DNA from 3 places in the Halomonas sp. 3A7M genome. Region 3 is predicted to be linked to each of the others. Evidence: predicted binding sites of a transcription regulator. Region 3 holds the regulator's gene; each other region holds the start of a gene.
What was found. The regulator sigma-54, encoded in region 3, starts transcription at its own class of promoters, with help from an activator protein. The targets are predictions, from matches to a motif close to TGGCACNNNNNTTGCTNT.
Positions count from the first base shown of each region.

Region 1: the regulator sigma-54 is predicted to act here: its motif matches at 1,477-1,494, upstream of INT19_RS10510 (amino acid ABC transporter substrate-binding protein).
Region 2: the regulator sigma-54 is predicted to act here: its motif matches at 1,253-1,270, upstream of INT19_RS02890 (urease accessory protein UreD).

Region 1 covers NZ_JABUZD010000115.1:27,233-30,508, reverse strand. The annotation lists gene speE (polyamine aminopropyltransferase) at 1-182, shown strand, start outside; gene INT19_RS10515 (amino acid ABC transporter substrate-binding protein) at 275-1,285, shown strand; gene INT19_RS10510 (amino acid ABC transporter substrate-binding protein) at 1,553-2,578, shown strand; gene INT19_RS10505 (amino acid ABC transporter permease) at 2,670-3,276, shown strand, end outside.
Region 2 covers NZ_JABUZD010000038.1:2,588-5,863, reverse strand. The annotation lists gene modA (molybdate ABC transporter substrate-binding protein) at 1-511, opposite strand, end outside; gene INT19_RS02895 (winged helix-turn-helix domain-containing protein) at 604-990, opposite strand; gene INT19_RS02890 (urease accessory protein UreD) at 1,309-2,193, shown strand; gene INT19_RS02885 (DUF3649 domain-containing protein) at 2,291-2,572, shown strand; gene INT19_RS02880 (PepSY-associated TM helix domain-containing protein) at 2,592-3,276, shown strand, end outside.
Region 3 covers NZ_JABUZD010000162.1:128,947-132,222, reverse strand. The annotation lists gene lptB (LPS export ABC transporter ATP-binding protein) at 1-382, shown strand, start outside; gene INT19_RS14465 (RNA polymerase factor sigma-54) at 488-1,903, shown strand; gene hpf (ribosome hibernation-promoting factor, HPF/YfiA family) at 2,002-2,310, shown strand; gene INT19_RS14455 (PTS sugar transporter subunit IIA) at 2,315-2,785, shown strand; gene rapZ (RNase adapter RapZ) at 2,851-3,276, shown strand, end outside.

The DNA.
Region 1 (3,276 bases), on a different contig from region 3:
TCCCACAGCCGGTTTACCCTTCTGGCTGGTGGAGCGTCACGCTGGCCGGTAAAGCGACCAGCGTTGAAAGCTTCCGCGAACAGGCTGCCGCTGAGCATAAAATGCCGCTACAGTACTACACTGGTGATGCTCACCGTGGTGCACTATCGCTGCCGCCTTTTATGCGTAAAGCCTTCGCATAACTTAGCGCCTGCGAATAGCCAAAAAGCCGAGCATTGCTCGGCTTTTTTTATGTGCTTACGTTTACTTGCCCTTTCACGTTAAGGAATAACAAATGAAAACCGTTCGTTGGTTGGGAGTAGGAATTGGTGTTTTAGTACCTGCGATGGCCATGGCCAGCACGCTGGAAACCGTTCAAGAGCGCGATAGCGTGCGCTGCGGCGTCAACGCTGCCCAGCCAGGCTTTTCGTCATTAGATGACAACGACCAATACCGGGGCCTGGATACCGATGTATGCCGTGCCATAGCCGCTGCGGCGCTTGGTGACGCGACAAAAGTAGATTTCGTGCCACTCGACTCGGTAGAACGTTTCACCGCGCTGCAGTCTGGCGAAGTCGATGTCCTATCACGCACCACGACCTGGACCTCAAGCCGTGACACAACGATGGGGATGAACTTTACCGGCGTAAGTTACTACGATGGCCAAGCCTTTATGGTGGCCAGCGATCTAGGCGTGCAAAGCGCCAAAGAGCTTGATGGCGCGGCAGTTTGTACCCAGTCCGGCACCACCAGCGAACTCAATCTTTCTGATTACTTCCGCATCAACGGCATGACTTATGATGCTGTCGTTTTTGATGCGCCTGAGCAGTCTATTGCCGGCTTTGAAGCGGGCCGTTGCGACGTTTTAAGCTCCGACGCTTCCCAACTGTATGCCCAGCGGATGCAGCTTGCTGATCCCGACATGGCGGTCGTGCTCCCTGAAATTATCTCGAAAGAACCGCTAGGCCCAGCCGTTCGTCAAAATGATGACCAATGGTTCAATCTTGTGAAGTGGTCGCTGTTTGCCATGCTAAATGCGGAAGAGCTGGGCATTACACAAGCTAACGTAGATGAACAGCTTAATTCGGAGAATCCTGATGTCATGCGCCTGCTTGGTCAAGATGGTGACTTTGGCGAGCCAATGGGCATCAATACCGATTGGGCGTACCAAATCATCAAGCAGGTGGGTAACTACGCCGATATCTTTGATAGAAACGTTGGTGCCGACTCTGATTTCAAGATTGCCAGAGGCTTAAACGCCTTGTGGAAAGATGGTGGCATTCAGTACGCACCCCCTATTCGTTAACCCTGTTCATCCTTCAAGCCCGTTAATCCATCACACTGAGCGACACTATTTTTTAAGCTAACAGCCACATTAGCGACTATGCATCAAAATAGAGCAATCACTAGTCGCTAATGTTTCTTTTTGCACCAATACTTTCGTATACAGCAGGCATTTTGCGTTGAAAAGCGCTGAATTTGACGACATATCCTTTCTGGCACCTTCCTTGCTAGCTTCTAGTGTCATGCATCTGCATGCATAACGACATTAAATCGAGTAAGGGGAACGACCATGATGAATAAAAAACACTTGGTACTGCTGGCCTCCGCGGGTGCTATCACGTTGGCCGGTGTCGCCACTGCTCAAGCTGATACGTTAGAAGACACGATGGAACGCGGCGCCGTACAGTGCGGCGTCAGCGACGGCCTGCCAGGCTTTTCCGCCCCGGACGATGAAGGTAACTGGCAAGGACTCGACGTTGACGTATGTCGTGCCGTTGCCGCCGCCGTTCTCGGTGATGCTGATGCGGTGAACTACATTTCCCTGAACGCCGTAGAGCGCTTTACGGCCCTGCAGTCTGGCGAAGTCGACGTACTATCACGTAATACCACCTGGACCACCACTCGTGACACCACCCTGGGCCTCAACTTCACTGGCGTGACCTTTTACGACGGTATCGGCTTCCTAGTTAACCGCGATCTGGGTCTGAGTGGTGCAGACGAATTGGATGGTGCCGCTATTTGTATTCAGTCTGGCACCACTACCGAACTCAACGTAGCCGACTACTTCCGCGCCAACGATATGCAGTTCGACCCCATTGTATTTGATACCTCTGAACAAACCGTGGGTGGCTTCCAGTCTGGGCGCTGTGATGTATTAACCTCGGATACGTCTCAGCTGGCGGCACTGCGTATTCAGCTAGATGAACCGGACAGCGCGGTCATTCTACCCGACATTATTTCCAAGGAGCCTCTGGGCCCTGTGGTACGTCAAGGCGACGATGTATGGTTTAACATCGTGAAGTGGTCGTTATTCGCCATGATTAACGGCGAAGAGTATGGCGTCACCAGCGAAAATGCCGAAGAGATGCTCAGCTCTGAGAATCCTGATGTTGCCCGCCTACTTGGCCAAGATGGCAACTACGGTGAAGGTATGGGCTTAGAAGCCGATTGGGCCTACAACATCCTGAGCCAAGTCGGTAACTACGGTGAAAGTTTTGAGCGCAACGTCGGTATGGGCTCTCCGCTTGAAATTGAACGTGGTGTTAACGCCCTCTGGAACCAAGGTGGCTTCCAGTACGCACCGCCGATTCGCTAAGCGTCTCGTTTGACCCCGGCCCGCCGCCCCATCCTTCCAAGGGCATCGGCGGGCCATTTGATTGACCGTCCGTATCGCGGAGACGCCTTCCATGTCCGTAAGCCCTAACACTCGTCCCGCTGGCCACAAGCCGCCGTTTTGGCGAGATCGCGCCAAACGTGCGCTTATTTTCCAGCTACTCCTCGTCGCCGCTGTGGCAGCCTTTTTGTTCTACATTGTCGGTAATGTCCAAGACAACTTATCCGCACGTGGTATCACCACCGGGTTTGGTTTCTTGGGCAACACCGCAGGTTTTGGGATTGTGCAGAGTCTGATCGACTACTCATCTCAAAGCACTTATGGCCGCACCTTCTTGGTCGGCTTACTGAATACGTTGCTGGTGGGTGGCCTAGGGGTATTGGCCGCGACCATCATTGGCTTTATTGTGGGCATCGCCCGCCTGTCGCCTAACTGGCTGCTAGCGCGCTTAGCCACTGCCTATATCGAAACTTTCCGCAATATCCCGCTGCTACTGCAAATATTCTTCTGGTACTTTGCGGTATTACGCACGATGCCAAGCGCCAGAGATAGCCTGGCATTTGGTGAAGTCATCTTTCTCAACGTACGCGGACTGTATTTACCCCAACCGCTGTTTGAGTCTGGCTTTGGCTTGATCCCTCTTACCTTCCTTGTCGCCATTGTTGCCAGTATTGCCCTGG
Region 2 (3,276 bases), on a different contig from region 3:
GGCGCGGCGCTAGAGCTTCCCATTCGCCCAGTGTCTCCAGTGCTTGCTGGGTATAGATACCGGCCGGTACATGGTCTGGGTCTCCCACGGACAGTCGGTCGCGCTCGCCTAATAGCGTTTCAATAGCGATGCCTTCCCCTGGGGTGAACTGCATTGGCACGCTATCGCTGGCACTAACAAGCGCCAATCGATTTTGCAGTAAATCTCTACGTTGCTGCACATTGATATGCTGATCTTCAAGCCAATCCATCCACGTCACATTTGCGGAAAGAAATAGCTGCGCGGGACTGCCGCTGGCGATTTGTCGAGCAAGGGTAGACGACGAAGCATAAATCGCGGTCACATCAACGTCATTATGCGTTTCATAAACCGCAATGGCATCGTTTAGTGCATCGGTCAGCGACGCAGCGGCTGCAACGTGCACATTGTCGCTCGCGAGCGCTGATGCTGTCGGAAGGCTAAATAGAATAACGCTGGCAAGCAGGCGATTGTTCACACCGAAGTTAAGCATCGTTTTATTCCGCTATTTCCACATGGATATAGCGGAGATTAGCGAATACTCAGCGCGTGTTCAATGACAAATAACGCGTGGCTGGATGGCGATCAATCATTGTCGCGCTCGGCACCATCAGAAGGTGACAGAAGCGCTAGCAGTGCTTTGGCATCGTCAGGCGTTGCCATCACAAACTGCTTTTCCAGTGCTCGATAGTGGGTAAGTACTTGTTTGCCAATCTCTGTTAGGTGTGCTCCACCCCGTGCATTTCCACCGGAACTTGTTACCACCAGCGGTGATAAAAAGTAGCCGTTCATAGTTTCGAGCAGTTGCCAGGCTTTTTTATAACTCATGTTCAGCGCGCGGCCCGCCGCGGAAATTGAGCCGGTTTGATCAATCATTTCCAACAGGTCAGCCTTGCCAGGGCCAATCACCACATCGTGGTTTAACGCTAAGCGCAGCTGGAAGGTAGGGGAAGGGTGATGGGTGCGTGTCATTGTTGAACTCTGCTGATGACTATGTGCGTATCAGTTTAGCAACGATATAGCCCCCAACGCTTACCATTTAGTGGTTAGCAAAGAAGAGTGCGCAGCTTAGCTTAACGAGGCTTGGGCCTTCTTCTAACGGCGTTGAAGGTTGCTCAGATTTGGTGCGCTTATCCGTTTTTGTGTTCTCTTTTGGTGCTTAAAGCCGTTGGTAGCTAACAATCTCAAAGCTTAAGTTATTGTGTCGACAAAGAAACGTGGTTTTTCACCATTTTGGCGCACTCCTTGCATTTCAAGTTGAAATATTGACCAACTGGAAGCGATAGCGCCATGACTCTGTGTGAACTTGCGACACCTGCCGCTAGCTCAGGCCATCGCTTTGATGGCGAGCGCCACTGGGCGGCATCGCTGGCGCTGCGTTTTGCTAACCGTGAGGGCACAACCCGATTGGTGCAGGCTCGTCACCAAGGGCCGCTACGAGTACAGCGGCCGTTTTACCCAGAAGGCAGCACGGAAGCTTGCCATGTGTACGTGCTGCATCCACCCGGTGGTTTAGTCAGTGGCGATGCCCTGACGATTCGCGCCCACATCGAGGGTGATGCTCATGCGCTGCTCACCACGCCTGCGGCTAACAAGCTTTATAAAGCTGACAGTCAGGGCGTTGCCTGGAACCAACAGACTGAGCTTAACGTGGAAGATGGCGGCATCCTTGAGTGGCTTCCTCAAGAAACGATCGCCTTTGATGGCTCCAAAGGCGCTCAGCGAACGCATATTGCGTTGCATGGCAGTGCCCGTTGCTTGGGCTGGGAAATCATGGCGCTGGGCCGCCCCGCCAGTGAACTTCCCTATGTAACAGGTCGCATTGAGCAGCACTTTCGTTTAACCCTAGATGGCAAGCCGCTGTGGCTTGAACGCCAACCGTTGGATCCTGCACATCCGCGTTTTAACGGGCGCTGGGGGCAGGGGGGCGCCACGGTGCAAGCCACGCTATGGGCGGTGGGCTTAGAAGATGCCGGTGTGGCGATTGATGAGCTACGCGAAGCGCTGCCGGACAACCCGCGTTGGGCGGTTACCGTTCGCCAGGGCGTGCTGTTATTACGTTATCTCGGAAACTCACGCAATGAAGCCTGGACGCTGTGTGAGCAGGCGTGGCATGTTCTGCGCCCGCACTGGATCGCGCGTGTCGCCCACACACCGCGCATTTGGTTAACCTAAACGTTGTGCAGCAGGTGCTAAATAAGTTATTTGTACTAATGCAAATGAAAACCTTTTGCATTAAAATGGTGGTCTGTGACCTGCACCGAGATGCACCATGCTGCTCAACGTCTTATCCTCTTCCTATTGGCTGCTGATCTTACGCATCCTGGCCGCGACGCTTGGCGGCTATATCGTTGCTGCACTGTTTTCGGTGGCAGCGCTTGGCTTACCGTTTGATACCATGATGTCTCTGCGTATCGGCATGATGGGAAGCTTTATTATTTGGGCGGGCGTGGCGATCTGGTCGTTTATCACGCCGAGTTTGATACGTCTTTGGGGAGCTATCGGTCTAGCCATTGGCGGCCTTCTAGTGGTGGCTAACTATGGCGTCCACTAAGCGCAGCGTGAGGCGTAATATGGCCCAGCTGCACACATGGTGCGGCTTGTTGGCTGCTTGGCTGCTATTTGCCGTTTTTCTGACGGGCACTCTGAGTTACTTCAAAGAGAGTATCTCGTTGTGGATGCAGCCCGAACTTCCGAGTGTCGCCGCGAACGCTGAGTGGGACAATCGGCGCCTGGCGGATTACTGGCAGCACTATCTTACTGAACATGCCTCCTCAGCGAGAAATTGGCAGATCACTTTTCCTAATGAGCGCGAGTCGGTCTCGACAGCCGTCTGGTTTGGGCAGGATGGGAGAGAGCAGTCGGTACTTGACCCAACCACTCTGACGTTGGTTACCCCGCGAGAAACGCGTGGGGGGGATTTTTTCTACCGATTCCATTTTCAATTGCATCACCTCCCCGCCGTCTATGGCCGCTGGCTCATTGGTATCGCCACCATGATGATGTTCGTGGCAATCATCAGCGGCGTGATAACCCATAAAAAAATCCTGCGCGACTTTTTTGCTTTTCGGCCCCAGAAGGGCGCGCGTAGCTGGCTAGATGCGCACAATGCATTTTCTGTGTTAACGCTGCCTTTTCAGCTAATGATTACCTACACCGGCTTGATAACGCTCATGTCGCTCTATATGCCTTGGGGAGTAGAGCGCGCGTTTCCCGATGCTGACGCGCGTCGCCAAGCGACCAGTGAACTGCATGCCT
Region 3 (3,276 bases):
GCAGCGCCTTGAGTCGCTACTGGAAGATTTTCACATCACGCACATTCGTGACAACTTCGGCATGAGTCTTTCGGGCGGAGAGCGTAGACGTGTTGAGATCGCACGCTCCCTCGCGACAGAGCCTGCCTTTATTCTGCTTGATGAGCCGTTTGCCGGCGTTGACCCGATCTCAGTGGGTGATATTAAAACGATCATTCGAGCCCTCAAAAAACGCCATATCGGCGTACTAATCACTGATCATAACGTCAGGGAAACACTAGATATTTGCGATATTGCCTACATTGTAGGTGACGGTCATATCATCGCCAGTGGCCCCCCTCAGGAAATTCTCAACAACCAGCGGGTAAGAGACGTTTATTTGGGGGCTGATTTCCGCCTGTAAACAGCCACCTGCAAAAAAAATAGTAGTGGTGGCATAGTTATTGCACTTGCACCAAGCCATAACTCGCACTAGGGTGGAGCTTTCTGATTAACGAGTGGTTCTCAGATGGTCATGAAAGCTTCTCTTCAATTGCGTATCGGTACACAGCTGACCATGACACCTCAGCTGCAGCAGGCCATCGCCCTGTTACAGCTATCAACGCTGGACCTCCGTCAAGAAATTCAGCAAGCACTTGATGCCAATCCAATGCTTGAGCAGGAAGATGAGTTCGGCGAACAGGCCGTTAGTGAACCCCAGGAAGTTGAATGGTCCGAAAGCATTCCTAACGAACTCTCAACTGACAGTGACTGGTCAGACACTTATCAAGACCTAGGTAGCCATGGTGCCAGCAGCGAGGGGCCTGACTTTGAGCGTCAAGCCGCTGGTCAAAGTTTGCATGGCCACTTACTTTGGCAACTCGCCATGACAGATTTTTCACCACGCGACCATGCCATTGCTGAAAGCCTCATCGATGCACTGGATGCCAACGGCTACCTAACTCAACCTCTCAATGACATTCGCGAAGGACTTAAAGCCCAAGGGCATGAAGGCCTTAGCCAGCGTGAAGTTGAAACAACCTTGCTGCGCCTTCAACAGTTTGAGCCCACCGGTGTATTTGCTCGCGACCTGCGGGAGTGCTTAATGCTGCAGCTCGCCTCACTACCCGAAGATACACCGCTGCTGATGCCTGCCAAGCGCTTAGTGCGTCAATTTCTTGAAGCGCTCGGTAAAGATGATGTGCGTTTGCTAAAGCGGCGGTTAAGTCTAGATGATGAGCAGCTTGATGACGTAATCCGCTTGATCCGCAGCCTGGACCCTCGCCCCGGGAGCGCCTTTGGCGACACAGATGACAGCTACGTAACGCCAGATTTAGTCGTCCGCCATGACCACGAAGGATGGCACCTGGAGCTAAACCCAGAGGCACTGCCGCGCTTGCGCATTCAACCTGACTACGCAAGCCTCATCAAACGGGCTGACAAGAGCCAAGATAACCAATTTTTAAAAGAGCATCTCCAGGAAGCGCGCTGGCTCATCAAGAGCCTTTCAAGTCGAAATGATACGCTACTGCGGGTGGGCCGAGAAATCATAGCTCGCCAGATAGGCTTTCTGGAACACGGTGAAGAAGCCATGAAACCGCTGATCTTAGCCGATATCGCAGACGCCGTTGAAATGCATGAATCTACTATTTCCAGGGTCACCACCCAGAAATATATCCATACCCCGCGCGGTGTGTTCGAACTCAAATACTTCTTTTCCAGCCAAGTAAGTGGCCAGGACGGCGGCGACAGTCACTCCAGCACCGCCATCCGGGCTCGAATCAAAAAACTGGTGCAAGATGAACCGCCCGGCAAACCGCTCTCAGACAGCCGCCTCGTGGCGCTATTGGAAGAGGGTGGCATTAATGTAGCAAGGCGAACGGTGGCCAAATATCGTGAATCAATGGGTATTCCCTCTTCAAGCGAGCGCCGCCGTTTACGCTAATAAAACAGTGCTAACGAGACAAAGTCTGTCTAGGGGCTTTGCAATAGCGCAAAAAGGGTTACAATCGAAGAACAGTCCGATGGATAAGGAGCACGTCAATGCAAGTAAATATCACTGGTCATCACGTAGATCTGACTGACGCCTTGCGTGACTATGTAAATGAGAAGCTGGAACGCGTTGAGCGCCATTATGACAATATCACCACCGTACAAGTGACCTTATCTGTTGAAAAGGAGCGTCAGCAAGCTGCCTGCACCCTGCATGCTGCAGGTGCCGATCTACACGCAGAAGCATTAGACAATGATATGTATGCTGCGATTGATGCACTAGCGGACAAAATTGACCGTCAACTCGTTAAACACAAGGAAAAAGCACAAGCTCGCGCCCAAGGCGCTGGCGTGCGTTAACTCAATGACGTTGGAAACCATACTTCCCCCGGAGCGCGTGCTGTATGACGTCCCCGGGGGCAGCAAAAAAAGGGTGCTGGAATTTTTCAGCACCTTTATTGCGCAAAACACGCCAAGCCTAGATAGCCAAGAAGTCTTCAGCCGCCTGATTGGTCGTGAGCGTTTGGGTAGCACTGGAATAGGCAACGGCGTTGCCATTCCTCACGCCCGTAGCCCTCACTGCAGCTCGCCTATCGCTGGTTTTTTAAAGTTAGCCGAGCCTGTAGATTTCGATGCTATTGATGGCGATCCCGTCGACCTTGTTTTCGTACTTTTAGTACCCGAAGAGGCGGACGACACGCACTTAGCCTTATTAGGGCAAGTGGCGTCTATCATGAACAGCGTTGACACACGTCAGCAGCTTCGTAGAACGGCTAGCCAACGTGAGCTATTGGACCTTATAACAGCAAAAATTCGTGAACAACCTGTTACTTAAATAGTCCACCGCTAGACACTGCCTACGTTTACCTCCATTTTTATTGGCATGCCAAGAGAAACTCTATGCAATTGGTGATCATTAGCGGCCGTTCAGGGTCCGGTAAATCTATCGCCTTACAAGCGTTAGAAGATCTTGGCTATTGTGCCATCGATAACTTGCCCGCCATGCTACTCGGCTCCCTGGTGGATGAGCTTCGTGAGCAAGGGGCACGCCCCCAATTAGCGGTAAGTATCGATGCGCGCAATTTACCTGCTGCACTAAAGCAACTGCCAAAAATGCTTGAATCTTTGCGTCAGAAAAGCATTCACTTCCAGGTTATCTATCTAACCACCGATGCCCGAATTCTTCTTGAGCGATACTCAGCCACGCGTCGTCGCCACCCTCTTACGCGTGATAGTGACATGACGCTTGAAGAGGCCATCAATAAAGAAGAAGAAACCCTGCTCGACATCCGTGATCTGGCTGACCTGATGATCGACACATCGCGT